2 regions of the Hypericibacter sp. genome follow, and region 1 is predicted to be linked to the other one. Evidence: predicted binding sites of a transcription regulator. Region 1 holds the regulator's gene; the other holds the start of a gene.

Region 1 (11,818 bases):
TCTGGGCATCAACAACCGCAATCTCAAGACCTTGACGGTCGATCTTGCGGTCACCGAGGCGCTGGTGCCCCGGGTGCCGAAGGATCGGCTCGTCGTCGCCGAGAGTGGCTTGGAATCGCCTGAGGATCTGGTGCGGATGAGCAAAGTTGGCGCTTCGATCTTCCTGATCGGCGAATCCCTGATGCGCCAGTCCGATGTCGCGGGAGCCACAGCGAATCTGCTGTCGCGCGCCGCGGTCGCCCGCCCCTCCGCCTGAGTCACGCGGCGATGGCAAGAAAGTCGCGCAAGGCCAAACCGGCACGCCTCACCCATTTCGACGAGGCTGGCCGCGCCCATATGGTCGATGTCTCGGCCAAGCCCGCGACCGAGCGTGTCGCCGTGGCCTCGGGCCATGTTACGGTCGCCAAGGAAACGATGCGCCTCATCCGCGCCGGCCAGATGAAGAAGGGCGACGTGCTGTCCGTGGCTGAGCTCGCGGGCATCATGGGCGCGAAACGCACCCACGAGCTCATCCCCCTCTGCCATCCGCTGGCGCTGAGCGCCCTCTCGGTCGTGCTGAAGCCGAACCTGCGCCAGAGCCGGATCGATATCATCGCGACAGTCAAGACCACCGGCCCCACCGGCGTGGAAATGGAAGCGTTGACGGCGGTCTCGATCGCGGCCCTCACCGTCTATGACATGTGCAAGGCCGTCGATCGCGGCATGGTGCTGGGCGATATCCGGCTCGAGCATAAGAGCGGCGGGAAATCCGGCACCTACGAGCGCGGGCGATGATCCCGGTCGAGCAGGCCCAGCGCGAGATCTGTGCGGCCTTCCGGCCGCTCCCTGCCGAGCAGGTCGGCCTCGCCGATGCGCTGGGTCGCGTCCTCGCCGAGGATGTGACGGCACGCGTCAGCCATCCGCCCTTCGCCGTCTCCGCGATGGATGGCTATGCGGTCCGCAGCACCGACGCGGCGACCGTGCCGGTGCGGCTCAAGCTTGTCGGCACCGCACCGGCCGGCGGTCACTATGAGGGCCGTGTCGGTCCTGGAGAGGCCGTGCGGATCCTGACCGGTGGCCCCCTGCCCAATGGCGCCGACAGCATCGTCATCCAGGAGAACGCCAAGCGCGACGGCGACAGCGTCGAGCTGACCGCCGCGGCCGAGCCGGGCCGTCATATCCGCGCCAAAGGCCAGGATTTCGAGGAAGGTCGCGTCCTCTTCCGCGCCGGGGCAAGGCTGACGGCGCGCGACATCGGACTCGCGGCCGCCGCCAACCGGCCCTGGCTCAAGGTGCGCCGTCGCCCGCGGGTCGCGATCCTCAGCACCGGCGACGAGCTGTCCATGCCGGGCGAGCCGATCGGGCCCGCCGGAATCGTCGGCTCCAACGGTCTGGCGCTGGCGGCCTTCGTGCGGGCCTGCGGCGGCGATCCGGTCGATCTCGGGATCGCGCGCGACGATGCCGGCGTACTGGCCGAGATGCTGGCGGGTGCGGCCGGCGCCGATCTCCTGATCACCACGGGTGGCGCCTCGGTTGGCGATCACGACCTGGTCCAGGAAGCGCTCGCCGGCCAGGGCATGAAGCTCGCTTTCTGGAAGATCGCCATGCGGCCCGGCAAGCCTGTCATGTTTGGCCAGCTCGGCAGCACGCCCGTACTGGGCCTCCCGGGCAATCCCGTCTCGGCCCTGGTCTGTTCGCTCCTCTTCGTCAAACCGGCCTTCGCCGTGATGGAGGGCCGCGAGGTCCTGGATGACAGCGAGACCGCCATCCTGGGCAGCGACCTCAAGGCCAATGATCAGCGGCAGGACTATCTGAGGGCGCGCCTGACCCGCAACGCGCAGGGAGCCCTGGTGGCGGCCGCGATGGAGCGCCAGGACAGCGCCATGATGGCCTTCCTGGCCCAGGCCGACGGGCTGGTCATCCGCCCGCCCCATGCGCCGGCCGCCAAGGCCGGCGAAGCTGTACGGGTTCTGCGATTCCATCGCGATTTGATGGGGCTCTAGGCCGAGTCTGATTCGCCGGTGCAGCCGACACCCGCGACTCTTGGCCTTGCCCAGCCTGTGGAAAAACCTTGACCCCTTCCGGGAACCAAACTAGAACGTGTGTCGTCGTTTAGGTTTTGTTCCATATCTTGGGGGTGCCGGTTCATCCGGCCGCGAGGAAAGCCATCAATGCTCACGCGCAAGCAGAACGAGCTCCTGCATTTCATCAATAAGCGCCTGACCGACGCGGGCGTTTCGCCTTCGTTCGACGAAATGAAGGAAGCGCTGGGATTGAAATCCAAGTCCGGCATCCATCGGCTGATCACGGGCCTGGAAGAGCGCGGCTTCATCCGCCGCCTACCCCACCGCGCCCGCGCGCTCGAGGTCTTGAAGCTGCCCGATGCGGTTGGAATCACCACCTCCACCCGGCCCACGGCCACCGGTTTCGCGCCCACGGTCATCCGCGGCGATTTCGCGGGCGCCCTGCCCGGCGCACCGCTCGCCCGCGATGTCGAGGCGGTCCAACTGCCCCTCTATGGCCGGATCGCCGCCGGCACCCCGATCGAGGCGCTGCGCGACAGCTCCAGCTTCGTCGACGTGCCGGCCGGCCTCTTGGGCCGGGGTGAGTATTACGCCCTCGAGGTCGACGGCGATTCGATGATCAATGCCGGCATCCTCGATGGCGACACGGTCGTGATCGAGCGCGTCGACAATGCCGACAACGGCACCATCGTGGTGGCCCTGGTCGACAATAACGAGGCGACATTGAAGCGGCTGCGCCGCAAGGGCGATTCGATCGCCCTCGAGCCCGCCAACCCGGCCTATGAGACGCGCATCTTCGGCCCCGATCGGGTCCGCGTTCAGGGCCGGCTGATCGGCCTGCTGCGCCGCTACTGACCGCCGGTCGGGTCCGCGCGACGGAGCGCGGGCCCTACCGAGCCTTGTCCACCTGGAGCAGCGCCAGCAGCCCTTTGAGAAGCTGCAGCGGGCTCGGCGGGCAGCCCCGGATATGAAGATCGACCGGAATGGCGGCCGATACGCCGCCCAGGCAGGCATAGCTGCCTGCGAACATGCCGCCGTCGAGCGCGCAATCGCCCGCCGCCACGACCCATTTCGGGTCGGGCGTGGCACGGTAGGTGCGTTCGAGGGCGATCTGCATGTTCCGAGTCACGGGTCCCGTGACCAGCAGCACGTCGGCATGCCGCGGCGAGGCCACGAAGCGCAGGCCGAAGCGCTCGAGATCGTAGAACGGGTTGCCGAGCGCGTTGATCTCCAGCTCGCAGCCATTGCAGGAGCCCGCATCGACCTGCCGGATGGAAAGGCTGCGCCCCAGCTTCCGCCGCGCGTCGCGTTCGAGAGCCGCCGCCAGCTCGGCCAGGGCGCTCTCCTCCGGCACGGGCGGCGGCTCGGTCAGCGTGCCCTTCGCGAGGTTGTCGAACAGGATCCTGTGCATGCCGGTCTCCCTAGAGGTCGTGGCCGGAATAGGAGCAGTTGAAGGACTTATTGCAGAGCGGAAAGTCGGCGACGATGTTGCCCTCGATCGCGGCTTCCAGCACCGGCCATTGGAACCAGGACGGATCGCGCATATGGCAGCGCGCGACCTTGCCGTCGGCGCCGAGGCGCAGCCAGACGAGGATATCGCCCCGGAACCCCTCGACGATCGCCATGCCCTCGCTTGGGTTGCCTGAGCCCTTGTCGAAGTCGATGCGGATCGGGCCCGCGGGCAAGCGGTCGAGGATCTGCTCGATCAGCGCCAGGCTCTGCTCCACTTCCCAGATCCGGATCCAGACACGGGCGTTCACATCGCCTTCGGTCGCGACCCGCACGTCGAATTGCAACTGGTCGTAGGGCGCATAGGGGAACGCGCGGCGGGCGTCGAAGTCTCGGCCCGAGGCCCGACCGACATAGCCGCCACAGCCGAACTGGCGCGCCAGCGCCGGCGTCAGCACGCCGGTGCCGACGGTACGATCCTGCAGCGAGGCGGTGTTGTCGTAGAGTTTGACCAGCGTGGGGAAATGCCGGTGCGCCTCCTGAAGCAGGCCGCGCAAGGACGCGATCCCGTCTTCGCCAAGATCGGCCGCGACGCCGCCCGGCAGGATGCGGTCTCTCATCAAACGGTGGCCGAAGCAGGCATCCGCCGCGCGCAGCACGCGCTCGCGCAAGGTCCCGCATTGCGCATGCATCACGACGAAGGAGGCATCGTTGCAGATGGCGCCGATATCGCCGAAATGATTGGCGAGACGTTCCATCTCCGCCATCAGGGCCCGGAGCCAGACGGCCCGTGCGGGGACCTCGATCTGCAACGCCGTTTCCACCGCACGCGAGAAGGCCAGGGCATAGGCCACCGTGCTGTCGCCTGACGTCCGGCCCGCGAGCTTGACGGCCTGCTCCAGGCCCGCCTCCCGCATGAGGCCGTCGATGCCCTTGTGGGTGTAGCCCAGCCGCTCCTCCAGCCGGACGACGGCCTCGCCATTCGCGGTGAAGCGGAAATGTCCCGGCTCGATGATGCCGGCATGGACCGGGCCCACGGCGATTTGATGAAGCCCCTCGCCCTCCGCCTCCAGAAATTTGTAGCCGGGCATGGCAGCGGTGGGAGACGGGGTCCATTCGCCGAGCGGATGGCGGACGCCCCAGCTTCCGTGATCCAGCCAGGGACGCGAATCCGACACGCCTTCCGCTTCGAGCCCGTGCAAATCCTGGATCGTTCGTTCGAGGCGCGCCGCCGGTGGATGCAGCCTGCCGATCGACGGAAACTTTCCATTCGCGCAGTCGAGACTCAAGATTCCAGGGCCAGCCTGCGGTTCCGCGAGCAAGGCCATATGGACGGTGCCGCTGTCGGCCCAAAGGCTGAGCAAGGTCCAATGCCCTTCGGCGAGCAGCTGCCCGGCGGTCTGCCAAAGCTCCGCATCGACGCTAGCGCGCGGCCAGGGACGAGAGCCCGGCACGGCGCGGCAGCGTTGCATCAGCTCGGCAAGTGTCGGCATGGCGGTCCCGCCTCTCTATCCCAGCAGATGTGCGACATGCTGGAACCAGATGACCAGCGGGGCCGGCAGATAGACGCCGGCGATGCAGACCAGGGTCAGATGCGCGAACATGGGAACATAGGATGCCTGAACCGGCGCGAGGCTGCCGGCCGGCGGGCCGAAGGCGATGCCACCCAGCCGGAGGAACAGGGCGCCGAAGGCGACCAGCAGTCCCAGGACCAGCGGTATGGCGAGCAGCGGCTCGCGGGCGAAGGTCGAGCTCACCACCAGGAACTCGCTCATGAAGATGCCGAGCGGCGGCATGCCGGCGATGGCCACCACGCCGAGCACCAACCCCCAGCCGAGCACCGGGTGGCTCTCCGTGAGCCCGCGAATATCGGCGATCTTCTGCGTGCCCTTGACCTGGGCGATATGGCCGACGGCGAAGAAGATCGCCGATTTGGTGAGGCTGTGCATGGTCATATGCAGGAGCCCGGCGAAGTTGGCGAGCGGCCCGCCCATCCCGAAGGCGAAGGCGATGATGCCCATATGCTCGATCGAAGAATAGGCGAACATGCGTTTGATGTCGCGCCGGCGATACAGCATGAAGGCCGCGAAGACGAGCGAGGTCAGCCCCATGGTGATCATCAGCGGGCCGGGGTCGATCGCGGCGGGGTTGGCGGCGAGCAGCATCTTGAAGCGCAGCACCGCATAGAGCGCGACATTGAGAAGCAGGCCCGACAGCACCGCCGAGATCGGCGTGGGGCCTTCCGCATGCGCATCTGGCAGCCAGGCATGCAGCGGGGCCAAACCGACTTTCGTGCCATAGCCGAGCAGGAGGAAGATGAAGGCGACATTGAGGAGGGCCGGATCGAACTTCGCGACCTTCTCGATCACGACCGTCCAGACCATGGCGTCGATCCCCTCGCCCACCACGGGACGCGCGGCCATATAGACCAGGATCGTGCCGAACAGCGCCAGGGCGATGCCGACGCTGCCGAGAATGAAATATTTCCAGGCGGCCTCGAGCGCTTCATGCGTCCGATAGATGCCGACCATGATGACGGTGCTGAGGGTGGCGAGCTCAACGGCCACCCACATGAGGCCGAGATTGTTCGAGAGCAGCGCCAGGTTCATGCCGAACATCATGACCTGATAGATCGCGTGGTAGAATCTGAGATAGATCGGCGTCAGCCGGCCAGTCTCCAGTTCATGGGCGATGTAGCTGGCGCTGAAAACGCTGGTGGTGAAGCCGACAAAGGTGTTGAGGACGATGAAGACGATATTGAGATCGTCGACGAAGACGTACGGGTTGGCCTCCGGCCGGTTCGTGAACAGAAGCAAGGCGACCAGGAACGTCAGCATGCTGGCCAGGACGTTGAGAAGGGCGGAAAGCCGATAGCCCGGGAGCAGCGCCAGCAGGCCGGCGGAACAGATCGGTATCAGGAGAATCGCGGTGACGACGTCGAAGGGAAGCGAACTCATTGTCGCTCGCCTCGGAAATCGTCGAGCGCGCCGATATCCACAGTGTCGAACCGCTCACGGATCCGGAACAGGAAAATACCGATGACGATGAAGGCGATCAGGATCGAGAACGCGACGCTGATCTCGACCACGAGCGGCATGCCCTTGGCGCCGGTCGCCGCCAGAACGAGGCCGTTCTCGAGCGACATGAATCCCACCACCTGGCTGACCGCGTTGCGCCGGGTGACCATGATGAGGAGGCCCAGCAGCAGCACGGAGAGCGCGAAGGCCAGGTCCTCGCGCGCCAGTGGATCGGCCGAGGGCGTTACTCGCAGCATGACCACCATCGACAGCGCCACCAGCCCCATCCCGGCCAGCATGGTCATGCCGACGCCGACCACGGTTTCGATCTCGCGATGGATGCCGAGGCGTATCACCATGCGGTGCAGGGCGAAGGGGATGACCATTCCCTTGAACAGAAGCGCGATCGCCGCCGTCACATAGAGATGCGGCGCATGCTGGACATAGGCCTGCCACGCCACCGAAAGGGCGAGCACGACGGCGTGCAGGGCGAAGACGTTCAGAAGCGCATAGAGACGGTCCTGATAGAGCATCATGAAGCTCACCAGAACGAGCCCGCCGGCCAGCAGATGAGCCACATCGAAAGATAAGGTGCCCATCTAGAGACCTTTCGAGACGAACAGCAGCAGCGTGCCGAGAAGACCCAGCATGAGAGCGGCGCCGAGGAACTCCGGAACGCGGAATACCCGCATCTTGGCGATGGCCGTCTCGAACAGGGCCAGGAGCAGGCCGCCGACGGCGAGCTTGAGGATGAAGGCCAGGATGCCGGTCGCGTAGGCCGCCAACCCCTCCCCGTCCCGCGCCAACCCCCAGGGCGCGAACAGACAGGCGATGAGCGAGATGTAGAGCTGAAGCTTCAGGGCCGCCGCGAGCTCGATCATGGCCAGATGCCGGCCGGAATATTCGAGCACCATCGCCTCATGCACCATGGTGAGCTCGAGATGGGTGGCCGGATTATCGATCGGGATGCGGGCATTCTCGGCGATCGCAACCATGATGAGCGCGATCAATGCCAGTCCCAGCGAGACGCGCAAGCCCACCGCCGGCGACAGCATATAGTCGGCCATCGTCGCCAACTGGGTCGACCCGGCGATGAGGGCAAGCGTGAACACGATCATGATCATCGCCGGCTCGGCGAGCGTGCCGATCAGCATCTCGCGGCTCGAGCCGATGCCGCCGAAGCTGGTGCCGACATCGAGGCCCGCGAGCGCCAGGAAAAAACGGGCGCTGCCGAGGAGCGCGATGATGGCGATGAGGTCGGCCGACCAGCTGAAGACGAGCCCGGTGGCGAAGGTCGGCACCAGAGCGGCGGCGACCCAGGTGGCGGAAAAAATCAGATAGGGCGCCACGCGGAACAACCACGACGCATTCTCGGCCAGCACCACGTCCTTGCGCAGGAGCCGCAGCAGATCGCGGTAGGGCTGGAAGACCGAGGGGCCCTGACGACGAACCAACTGCGCCTTCAGCTTCCGCACGAATCCGGTGAGCAGCGGCGCCAGCAGCAGGACCAGCGCCATTTGCACGCCCTGGACCGCGATGTCGGCGATCACGTCCATATGGCGACCACCAGCAACAGCACAATGAGCGCCAGGAAGACCAAGCTGAGATAGCGGCGGATCGTCAGAAACTGCAGACGATTGAGCCGGTTTGCGGCTTCCCAGACGGCGTCGCCAACAGGTGCGTAGAGGAACTGCCAGATGAGATCCTTGATCTCCACCTGCAACCGGGCCGGGCGCATGCTGCCTGGTGGCGGCATGTCGATCCGCTCGCGGGCCTGGAAGACGATCGAGCCGAAGACCCGGCGAATAGGCTGCGCGAAGCTGCTGGCGCTGTATTGGGTGTTGGCACTCGTGATTGGAAAGCCACAATCCCAGATCGCGGAACGCCGGACCGCACGCGACGCCAGCCGGTGGATTCCCAGGACCGCGATCGCGGTCGATACGGCGACGAACAGGAACACCAGCAGGCCGTTATAGGAACTCCGGCTCTCGGCAATCGGCACGATCGAGAGCCAGGCCACCCCGAGCTGCTGCGGCATGACCTCGCCGGCGAGCAGCTTGACGGCAGGGGCCACGCCATCGATCACCAGCCCCGGCAGGACCCCGGTCAAAAGGCAGAGCCCCGTCAGCGTCATCATGGCGACGAGCGAGAAACGATCGACCTCGTTGGCGGTTTCGGCCGCCGGCGAGCGCGGGCGACCGAGGAAGACGATGCCGAAGGCGCGGACGAAACAGGCGCCTGCCAGCGTCGCGGACAGCGCCAGGAGAGCGCCGACGGCCGGAACGATGAGCTTGAGGCCCCATTGCGGGATCTCGGGGCTCAAGAGAATGGCCTGGAAGGTCAGCCATTCGGAGACGAAACCGTTGAGCGGCGGCAGTGCCGCAATCGCGGCCGAGCCGACCAGGAACGTGAAGCTGGTCACGGGCATGCGGCGGATCAGGCCGCCAAGCTGCTCGATGTCGCGCAGGCCGGTCGCCGACAGGACCGCGCCGGCGCCGAAAAACAGCAGGCTCTTGAACAGCATGTGATTGAGGACATGGAGCAACGCGGCGGTCAGGGCGAGTGCCGCCGCCCAGCCCATGCCGTTGGCGCGGAAGGCGAGCGCGAGCCCGACGCCGATGAAGATGATCCCGATATTCTCGACCGTGCTGTAGGCCAGCAGGCGCTTCAGATCCTGCTGCATCAGCGCATAGAGAACGCCCATGACGGCGCTCACGCCGCCCAGTGCGATCACCGGCAGCGCCCACCACCATGCCGGGGGACCGAGGAGGTCGAGCGCGATGCGCAGGAAGCCATAAATCGCGACCTTGGTCATGACGCCGCTCATGAGCGCGGAGACCGGCGTCGGCGCCGCCGGGTGGGCCAGCGGCAGCCAGACATGAAGCGGAACGAGCCCGGCCTTCGAGCCGGTGCCGATGAGCGCGAGGACCAGAATGAGAGCGGCGATCAACGGTGACCGCAAGCCGTCCCGGATCGAAGCGAAGGCGTAATGGCCGTCCGGTCCCGCCAGCAGACCGAAGGCCAGCAGTAGAAGGAGCGTGCCGAAACTTGCCATCACCAGATAGATGACGCCGGCCCGCCGGTTTTCCGGATCGTGATGATGGGCCATGACCAGGGCCCATGAGGTCAGTGACATGAACTCCCAGGCGAGGAGAAAGGTAAAGGCGTCGTCGGCCATCACCACGAGGTTCATGCCGGCCAGAAAGGCCGGGAAGAAGGGCAGGACGCGCAGAGGCACCAACTCGTGCCGGCCATAGCCGATCGAATAGAGACTGGCGGCCGCGCCCCCGAGATTGACGACGATCAGGAAGAATGCGGCGAGCGCATCGATGCGAAAATGCGCCCCGACCCAGGGGAGTCCCAGCGGCAGCACCGTCGCCCAGGGTTCTGCCGCGATCTGGAACAACGCGGCGGCACAGGCAAGGCCCGAGGCGATCAAGCACGCGCCATACACAAGCGGCGTGGCCGCTTTCAAGCGGCCGAGAATGACGGCCAGAACCGCGACGCCCATCAGGACAGCCACACAGCCCAGCCCTATGACGGGCGGCATCGCAATTCCTTCTATTCCGTCGGAGCCTTCGTCATTTCCGGGCGTCTTGGAGGCTCAGGGCTTGGCCCCTGCAGGTCGGTTCGGGGCAACCAATTCACGCATCTGCTGAGGTATTTCACATATATGATATGTTGTTTTCTGTCCAGGAAACAGGGGCCAGATGTCACAATCGAAAATGGGAGCATGATCGCCCCGCGCCGCAGACGACCCCGGTCACTCCCGCCGGGAATGGCATCGGCGTCGGCGACCGTCAGCATCACAGCAAAGACGTAATTGGCCGATGATATGGAATGATGACGAAACGCGCTGATGGCCAACCCATGATCATGCTTGCCAGGAAGAATACCGAGTTCGGCGAGATCACCATTCTGCGGAGCCGTGCCACGGGTGCCGTCGCCTATTGCCATGGCGACCATTATCAGAGCGAAGCGGACCCCAACGGCATCAGTCTGGCGGGCTATATCCATGCCCTTCACGCGCTGGTGGCGCAGACCGCAGCCAAGGACGTGCTGATGATCGGCTGCGGCGGCGGGACGCTGGGCACGATGCTGAAGGCCACCGGCCAGCAGGTGACCGTCGTCGACATCAATCCGGAATCGATCGCCCTCGCCCAGGAATATTTCGCGCTCCCGCCGGAGATCGCCTGTCATATCGGCGATGGAGAAGCCTTCCTGGAGGATCATCCGAAGCTCTATGACGCGATCGTTGTCGATGCCTTCGCGGGCGACAAGGTCCCGCCCAATCTCTGCTCGGCGGCCTTCTTCAAGCTGGCGCGAAGCCGGCTCACCGCCTCGGGCAGCCTCTTCCTCAATATCTTCGTTGCCCACGATCTCGATGCCGATGCCGACCGGATCGCCGGCCGCATGGCGGAGGCCGGATTTCCGGTGCGGCTGCTCGATCTGCCGGGCCGGATCGTGCGCAATGTCATCGTCATGGGCGGGGCCGTCATGTCATTGCAGCCGCCCTCGCTCCTCCTCCTGCCGGCGCTCGAAGCCGACGCCATCGCCAAGGAGCTGGAGCAGATGCGCTTCCGCGGCAGCCGGGCACGCTATCGCGTCGTGAGCAGCGCCAAGTCGGCTGAATTGTCGGAAGGCTAGCGCGCGGCGCCGTCAGGCGGCAGATCGATCGTCCCGGGGGCCTCGCCGGCACTCCGGATGCGCCACATCTCCGCATAGGCCCGTTCGAGGCTGCGCGCGAACTGCTCGGGGCTGAAGAGCGGCGTCGTCGGTTGTGCCGCAGCAAGCCGGGCCTTGATGGCCGCGAGCGCGGCCGGATTCTGACCCAGCTCGATCGCGAGGCGCTGATAGCCATCGAAATTCGGCAGGATGAGATCGTCCAGGCCGACGCTCGTGAGCAGGCTCGCGCCGACGCGGCTCGGAAAATCGTCGCCCAACCTCGTGATGGCGGGAACGCCGGCGAGGAGCGCGTCGCTCAGCGTGGTATGGCCGCCATAGGTATCGGTATCCAGCATCAGGTCCGCGAGCGCCAGGCGCCCCAGATGATCAGGCTTCGGCTTGCGCGCACCAAAGATCACCCGCGCCGGATCGATGCCTGATTCCTTCGCCGCCGCCTGCAGGCGATGCTGCATGGCCGGCGGCCCGGACAACAGCCACAGCACCGCATCGGGAACGGCGCGCAGGATTTCCATCCAACGCAGGAAGACCGGCTGTTCGATCTTGTAGGAGGCGCAGAAGCAGCAATAAACCATGCCGCTCTCCGGCAGCCCTTCGGCCTCCCGGCTCGTTGCGGCGCCGATCGTCGGCGGCCAATGATCGTTGACCTGGTAGCTGTGCGGCAGG
Region 2 (5,213 bases), on a different contig from region 1:
TTCTGGCTTTGCGCCCGGGCCTGGGCCAGCACCAGCTGCAGATCCTCGAGCGGCTCGGCCTGCGTCGCCGTCAGGCTCATCGCCTCGATCCCGAAGCCCGGATCGAGCCGGTCGAACAGCTTGGCGAAGAGCCGGCGCAGCGCGTGGGGATCGCGGTTGGGACGGCTGGTCCCGATCGAGAAATGCTGCAGGCTGCCATCGACGCGGAAAAGCGCCAGACGCAACTGGCGGGCCCCCAGCTGCTCCGACGCCAGATGACCGCACAGCCCCGCCAGCATCCGGTCGAGCGCCGCGGCGATCGCGGGCGCCTCGACGATCGGCTCGGCAAAGGCGAGCCGCGCCTCATGCGGGCTCGCCGGCGTGCGCGGATTGATCGGTTCGTCGATGCGGCCCAGCGCCTGGTCGAGCCGGCGCGCGGGCTCGAGCCCGAAGCGGCGCAGCAGCGCCGCGCGCGGCAAGGGGTAAAGCTCGGCAATGGTCTTGAGCCCCAGCCGCTCGAGCTCGGCGGTCTGAACCGGTGACAGGCGCAGGGCGGCGACAGGCAGGCCCGCGATCGCCTCGCGCGTCCCGCCCGAGGGCAGGATGACCGTGTCGCTGTCGCGCGCGAGCGTGGCGAAGCGCGCCGCAGCCCAGGCCGCACCGGGCGTATCGGCGATGGCGAAGCGGATGCGATAGCCGAACCGGCGCAGGCGTTGCGCCAGATCCTCGATCATCCGAGTCTCGCCGCCGAAGAGATGGGCGCAGCCGGTGATGTCGAGGAAAATCCCGTCGGCGCCATCGACCGCGACCCAGGGGCTGAAGCGCGCGCACCAATCGGCAAGCTGCGCCAGCGCCGCCGCATCCTTGTCGGGATGGCTCGGCCGCACCGCGAGATCGGGAACCAGGGCCCGCGCATCGGCCAGCACCATGCCGGGCACGAGGCCCGCGGCCGACGCCGTCTCATCGATCGCGGCCAGGAGCGCGCGGCCGTTCGCGGCCGTGACCGTCACCAGCGGGCGCGATGCTTCGGAAGCCCAGCCAAGGCGCGGCTCGTTCAGCCGGACCTTGCCCAGCCGCACCTCGCGATGAACCGCAAGCCCCTCAGCGCGCCGCGACGCGATCTTGAGCCGGTCGGTCGCCCAATGCGGCAGCCACAGTGATACCACCCGTTTCACGACAACCCTCCAACAACCAATCTCCGGTTCGACCCCCGCGGCAGCGCAGCAACGAGACGCGCCAGCGCGGCTTGGCGCCTTGCGCATTCGCCGACCAGACCTGCCAGCGCGTCACCGCCGCGGTCGGATTGCGCGAGGGCCCGCGGCGCAGCAGCAGGCAGGCGATGCCGCCGGTCTCGGCCGCAAGCTGCAGCCGCCGGCTGGCGGTCAGGTCGATCTCCTCGATCTCGCCCAGCACCGCGGCGAGGCCGGGGCAGCGCAAGCCTTCCTCGAGCGCGCGCAACAGCGCCTGCGGGCGGCGGAAGTCGGCCAGCAGCACGCGGTTGGGCGAGAGCCCATAGCGCGCGAGGCCGGGGGCATAGATGTCGGCGCCGGGCGTCCAGAGCACCGGGCGCTGCGAGGCCTTGACCAGCCGCCCCAGGAGGAAGGCGGCAAAGCCGGTGGCAGCGGCGCTGCCATCGATCGAGGCGATCTCATGCAAGGCGCCCTGCACCAAGCCGCCGCCCAGCGCCTGGTCCAGCTCGGGCAGGCCCAGCCGAACCCGCGCCGTGGCCGCCCCGGGACCGAAGCCTCCGACCGCCGCCTTCAGCGCCTCGAGCCGGGCCGAAGCCGGGGAACTCGTGATTGCCGCTCCATCCGCCATCGCTGCTCTCCTGCTGCCCGGACCGACGGCCGAAAACCGTCCTCTTCGGGGCAAAACGTCCCGTTCCGCTCGTTGTTCCTGTTTTGTTCTAGATATTCCCAAACGAGGAGTCAAGAGCCGCCAAGCCTCCCCGGCCCTGCCTCAGGGGGAGAACGTCTCGTTTTTGGGCAGCGCCCGAGGGGCGCTCGGTCCAGGACTGGCCCTCCAGCACCTCGATCGATTCCGAGGATACGATGGGCTTCAGCGCCTTGGCGAATATCCGGCCGATGATCGAAACCATGCCGCTCGAACGCGCGTCGGAAGCCTATGATCGAATGATGAGCGGCAAGGCCCGCTTCCGGATGGTGCTGACGACCGGGAAATAAATGTCGGCCGGCTGAGCCAGAAGGCGGCCGCCCATGCAACAACGTCGGAGCCCCATTCTACGCGCGATTTTCCTGGCCGGTCTTCTGGCCGCGGGACTTTGTCATCCTGCCCGCGCCGACACGGCCGACGGCGCCACTACCGAGACCGCGATCATCGTTCCGGCGACCAACGAGTTCGAAGGGGTGGATGCCGAGTATGGCTATATCCAGGATCACTATCCCGGCTGGCAGCATGCGCAGCAGTCGCTGATCCAGGACGCCGGCAAGATCTACGACCGGATCGAGATCGTCGGCCCCGACGGCATCCGCAAGACGATCTATTTCGACATCACCGACTGGTTCGGCAAACCCTAGCCGCCGCTGAAGCGCGGTTTGCGTTTCTCGGCGAAGGCCGCCAGCCCCTCGCGATAGTCGGCGCTTTCGACCGCTTCATAGGCCTCGCGCCATTCCTCGGGGCTGAGGGGCTTCGCATCCATCAGCCGGCGCGCCATGCGCTTATGCAGGCGATGCGAGCTCGGCGCGCCATCGGTCAGGCGGCGCAGCGTCTCCGCCACCTCGGTTTCGAGCTTCTCCGCCGGCACCACGCGCGTGACAAGCCCCTTGGCTGCAGCTTCGCCCGCCTCGAACAGCCGGCCCTCGAGCAGGATCTCGAGCGCGGTCGCGCGGCCCACCGTCTCGATCAGATCGCCCAGCTCCGGCCAGGGCATCACCACGCCCACCTTCTGGATCGGCACGCCGAAGCGGCTGCCTTCGGCGGCGATGCGCAGATCGCACATGATCGCGATCTCGAGCCCCGCGCCGACGCAAGCACCCCGGATCATCGCCACCGTCGGCAGCTTCAGATCGCGCAAGCCATGAAGCGCCGCCACCATCACGCGACCATAGGCCTCGGCATCGCCGGCGGTCGCGCGCGTTCGGGCGAACTCCGCCAGATCGGCGCCGGCGGCGAAGGCCTGGCCGGCCCCCTGGACCCGCAGGGCGCGCAAGGACGGATCCGCCTCGATCTCGCGCAGAACCTCGCCCAGCCGATGCCACATGGCGAGATCGAGCGCGTTCAAGCGCTCCGGCCGGTTGAGCGTCAGGGTCGCGACGGCGCCCTCGCGCGTCAGCAACACCGAATCGGAAGCGGCCTGGCTCATGTTCCGGTCCGCTCCTGGCGCGATTTCAAGATCAACGCGCCCAAAAACACCAGAAGACAGAGGCCGAAGAAAACAATCAGGACGAGAGCCAGCGCGAGGTTCTCGGCGGGCGCCAGCGCGAGAATGAATCCTCCCAGCGCCACAAACCCCGCGCTTACAACGGCCAGGAAAACCAGGCCAAGCTTGCTATGGCCGCGCAACGAATTCTGCAGGCTTTCGCGATAGGTCAGGCGCTCTTCGGAGTAAGGCAACCCTCGCGTCAGCTGTTGCACATAGCCCGCCGTGAGCGCGGTCACAGCCAGGACCAGCAGCATGAGATAAATGACGGAGTCATGGGCCAGCCTGACAATGGCGATGAGCAGCGGAATGATCGCCAAGAGCAGGATATAAAGACGCTTGATCGACCTGCGCAGCCGCTCGGCGGTCTCGGCGTCCGTGATGATGCGGCCGCGGCCGTGGGTGCCATACGGATAGAAAACGTCGCGGCCCTGCGCATCCTTGCGGAAGCTGGCATTGGTGAGGCCGTCGAAATAGCCCATCCCCCGAGTCTCCCTGGTTCGAACACGGATTCCAGACGCTCCGGGCCGCCAGGGCAAGGCCCATTTCCCTTACTCACTTTGGGGCCGTAGCGCCCTTGCCAAGCCGGCAGCGCTCACCGATCTTAAGGCCATGACTTCCGCACCGAGTTCCCAGAGCTTCTATCTCCTGCCCGAAAGCCGTGGCGTCCTTGCCATTGCGGGCGACGACAAGACCGAGTTTCTGCAGGGCCTCGTTTCCAACGATGTCGCCAAGGCCGGCCCTGCACAGGCGCTCTATTCGGCCTTCCTTACGGCGCAGGGCAAATATCTGCATGACTTCTTCCTGGCCGAGGCCGGCGGCAGCTTCTACATCGACTGCGAGGCCGGGCGGCGCGACGACCTGAAGCGCCGGCTCTCGCTCTACAAGCTGCGCTCGAAAGTGACGATCGCCGACGCGACCGCGAGCCATGCGGTCGCCCTGCTGTTCGGCGGCGATGTGCTGACGCGTCTCGGGCTCAAGCCGGAACCGGGCTCGGCCAAGGCTTTCGCCGGTGGCGTCGCCTATGTCGATCCGCGCCTGGCAGCCCTCGGTGCGCGCGCCGTGCTGCCGCGCGAGGGTGCGGCGGCGACCCTCCAGGCGGCGGGATTCACGGCCGGCGACAGCGCCACTTACGATCGCCTCCGCATGTCGCAAGGCGTGCCCGACGGCAGCCGCGATCTGCCGGTCGAGAAGGCGATCCTGCTCGAGAACGGCTTCGACGAGCTGCATGCGATCGACTGGAACAAGGGCTGCTATCTGGGCCAGGAGCTGACCGCGCGCACGCGCTATCGCGGCCTCGTGCGTAAGCGGCTGCTGCCCGTGACGATCGACGGCCCCACCCCCGCGCCCGGCACACCCGTCATGCTCGGCGACAAGGAAGCCGGCGAAATGCGCTCCGCCATCGACGGCATCGGCCTGGCGCTGCTGCGCCTCGAGCATGTGGAGGGCGCGCCGGCGCCGACCTTGCGCGCCGGCGAGGCGACGCTGACGGCGAAGAAGCCCGACTGGGTGAAGCTGCCGGAGACATAAACTTAATGTGATCGCTACGCTCTACTTTCAAGCTTAGAGCGCGCTCTACGCCAACCACGCCCCCTCCCCTTGCGGGAGGGGGTAGGGGGAGGGGAACCACGAGTGCGGGCGAAAGCCCGCTCCGTCTTCGATCTTCCCCACCATGCACCTGTCGCGAATCTAGGCTAGCTTCTGAGGCGATCGACCCTATCGCTTGAAGGAGCTCTCTCATCATGGCCCGCCCCCGACTGCGCGACCTCGGCATCGTCACCGGCCGGCTCGATCCGGGACCGCTCAATGCCATCACCGATGTCGAGGGCGTGCGGGTCGGCCATTCGACCCTGAT

Evidence for each region. The regulator LexA, encoded in region 1, represses DNA repair genes until DNA is damaged. The targets are predictions, from matches to a motif close to ATGTTCTANTTTGGTTC.
Region 2: the regulator LexA is predicted to act here: its motif matches at 1,870-1,886, upstream of ACREE8_RS18170 (ImuA family protein).

What each region holds. Positions count from the first base shown of each region.
Region 1 is NZ_JBOHKS010000300.1:9,164-20,981, forward strand. It holds gene trpC (indole-3-glycerol phosphate synthase TrpC) at 1-256, shown strand, start outside; gene moaC (cyclic pyranopterin monophosphate synthase MoaC) at 268-774, shown strand; gene ACREE8_RS24405 (molybdopterin molybdotransferase MoeA) at 771-1,982, shown strand; gene lexA (transcriptional repressor LexA) at 2,151-2,858, shown strand; gene ACREE8_RS24415 (NADH-quinone oxidoreductase subunit B family protein) at 2,893-3,414, opposite strand; gene ACREE8_RS24420 (hydrogenase expression protein HypE) at 3,425-4,945, opposite strand; gene ACREE8_RS24425 (hydrogenase 4 subunit F) at 4,961-6,409, opposite strand; gene ACREE8_RS24430 (hydrogenase-4 component E) at 6,406-7,068, opposite strand; gene ACREE8_RS24435 (respiratory chain complex I subunit 1 family protein) at 7,069-8,025, opposite strand; gene hyfB (hydrogenase 4 subunit B) at 8,016-10,019, opposite strand; gene ACREE8_RS24445 (spermidine synthase) at 10,310-11,116, shown strand; gene ACREE8_RS24450 (tetratricopeptide repeat protein) at 11,113-11,818, opposite strand, start outside.
Region 2 is NZ_JBOHKS010000230.1:28-5,240, reverse strand. It holds gene ACREE8_RS18175 (DUF6504 family protein) at 1-1,154, opposite strand, end outside; gene ACREE8_RS18170 (ImuA family protein) at 1,081-1,797, opposite strand; gene ACREE8_RS18165 (hypothetical protein) at 2,031-2,162, shown strand; gene ACREE8_RS18160 (hypothetical protein) at 2,196-2,516, shown strand; gene ACREE8_RS18155 (enoyl-CoA hydratase/isomerase family protein) at 2,513-3,301, opposite strand; gene ACREE8_RS18150 (hypothetical protein) at 3,298-3,840, opposite strand; gene ACREE8_RS18145 (YgfZ/GcvT domain-containing protein) at 3,971-4,888, shown strand.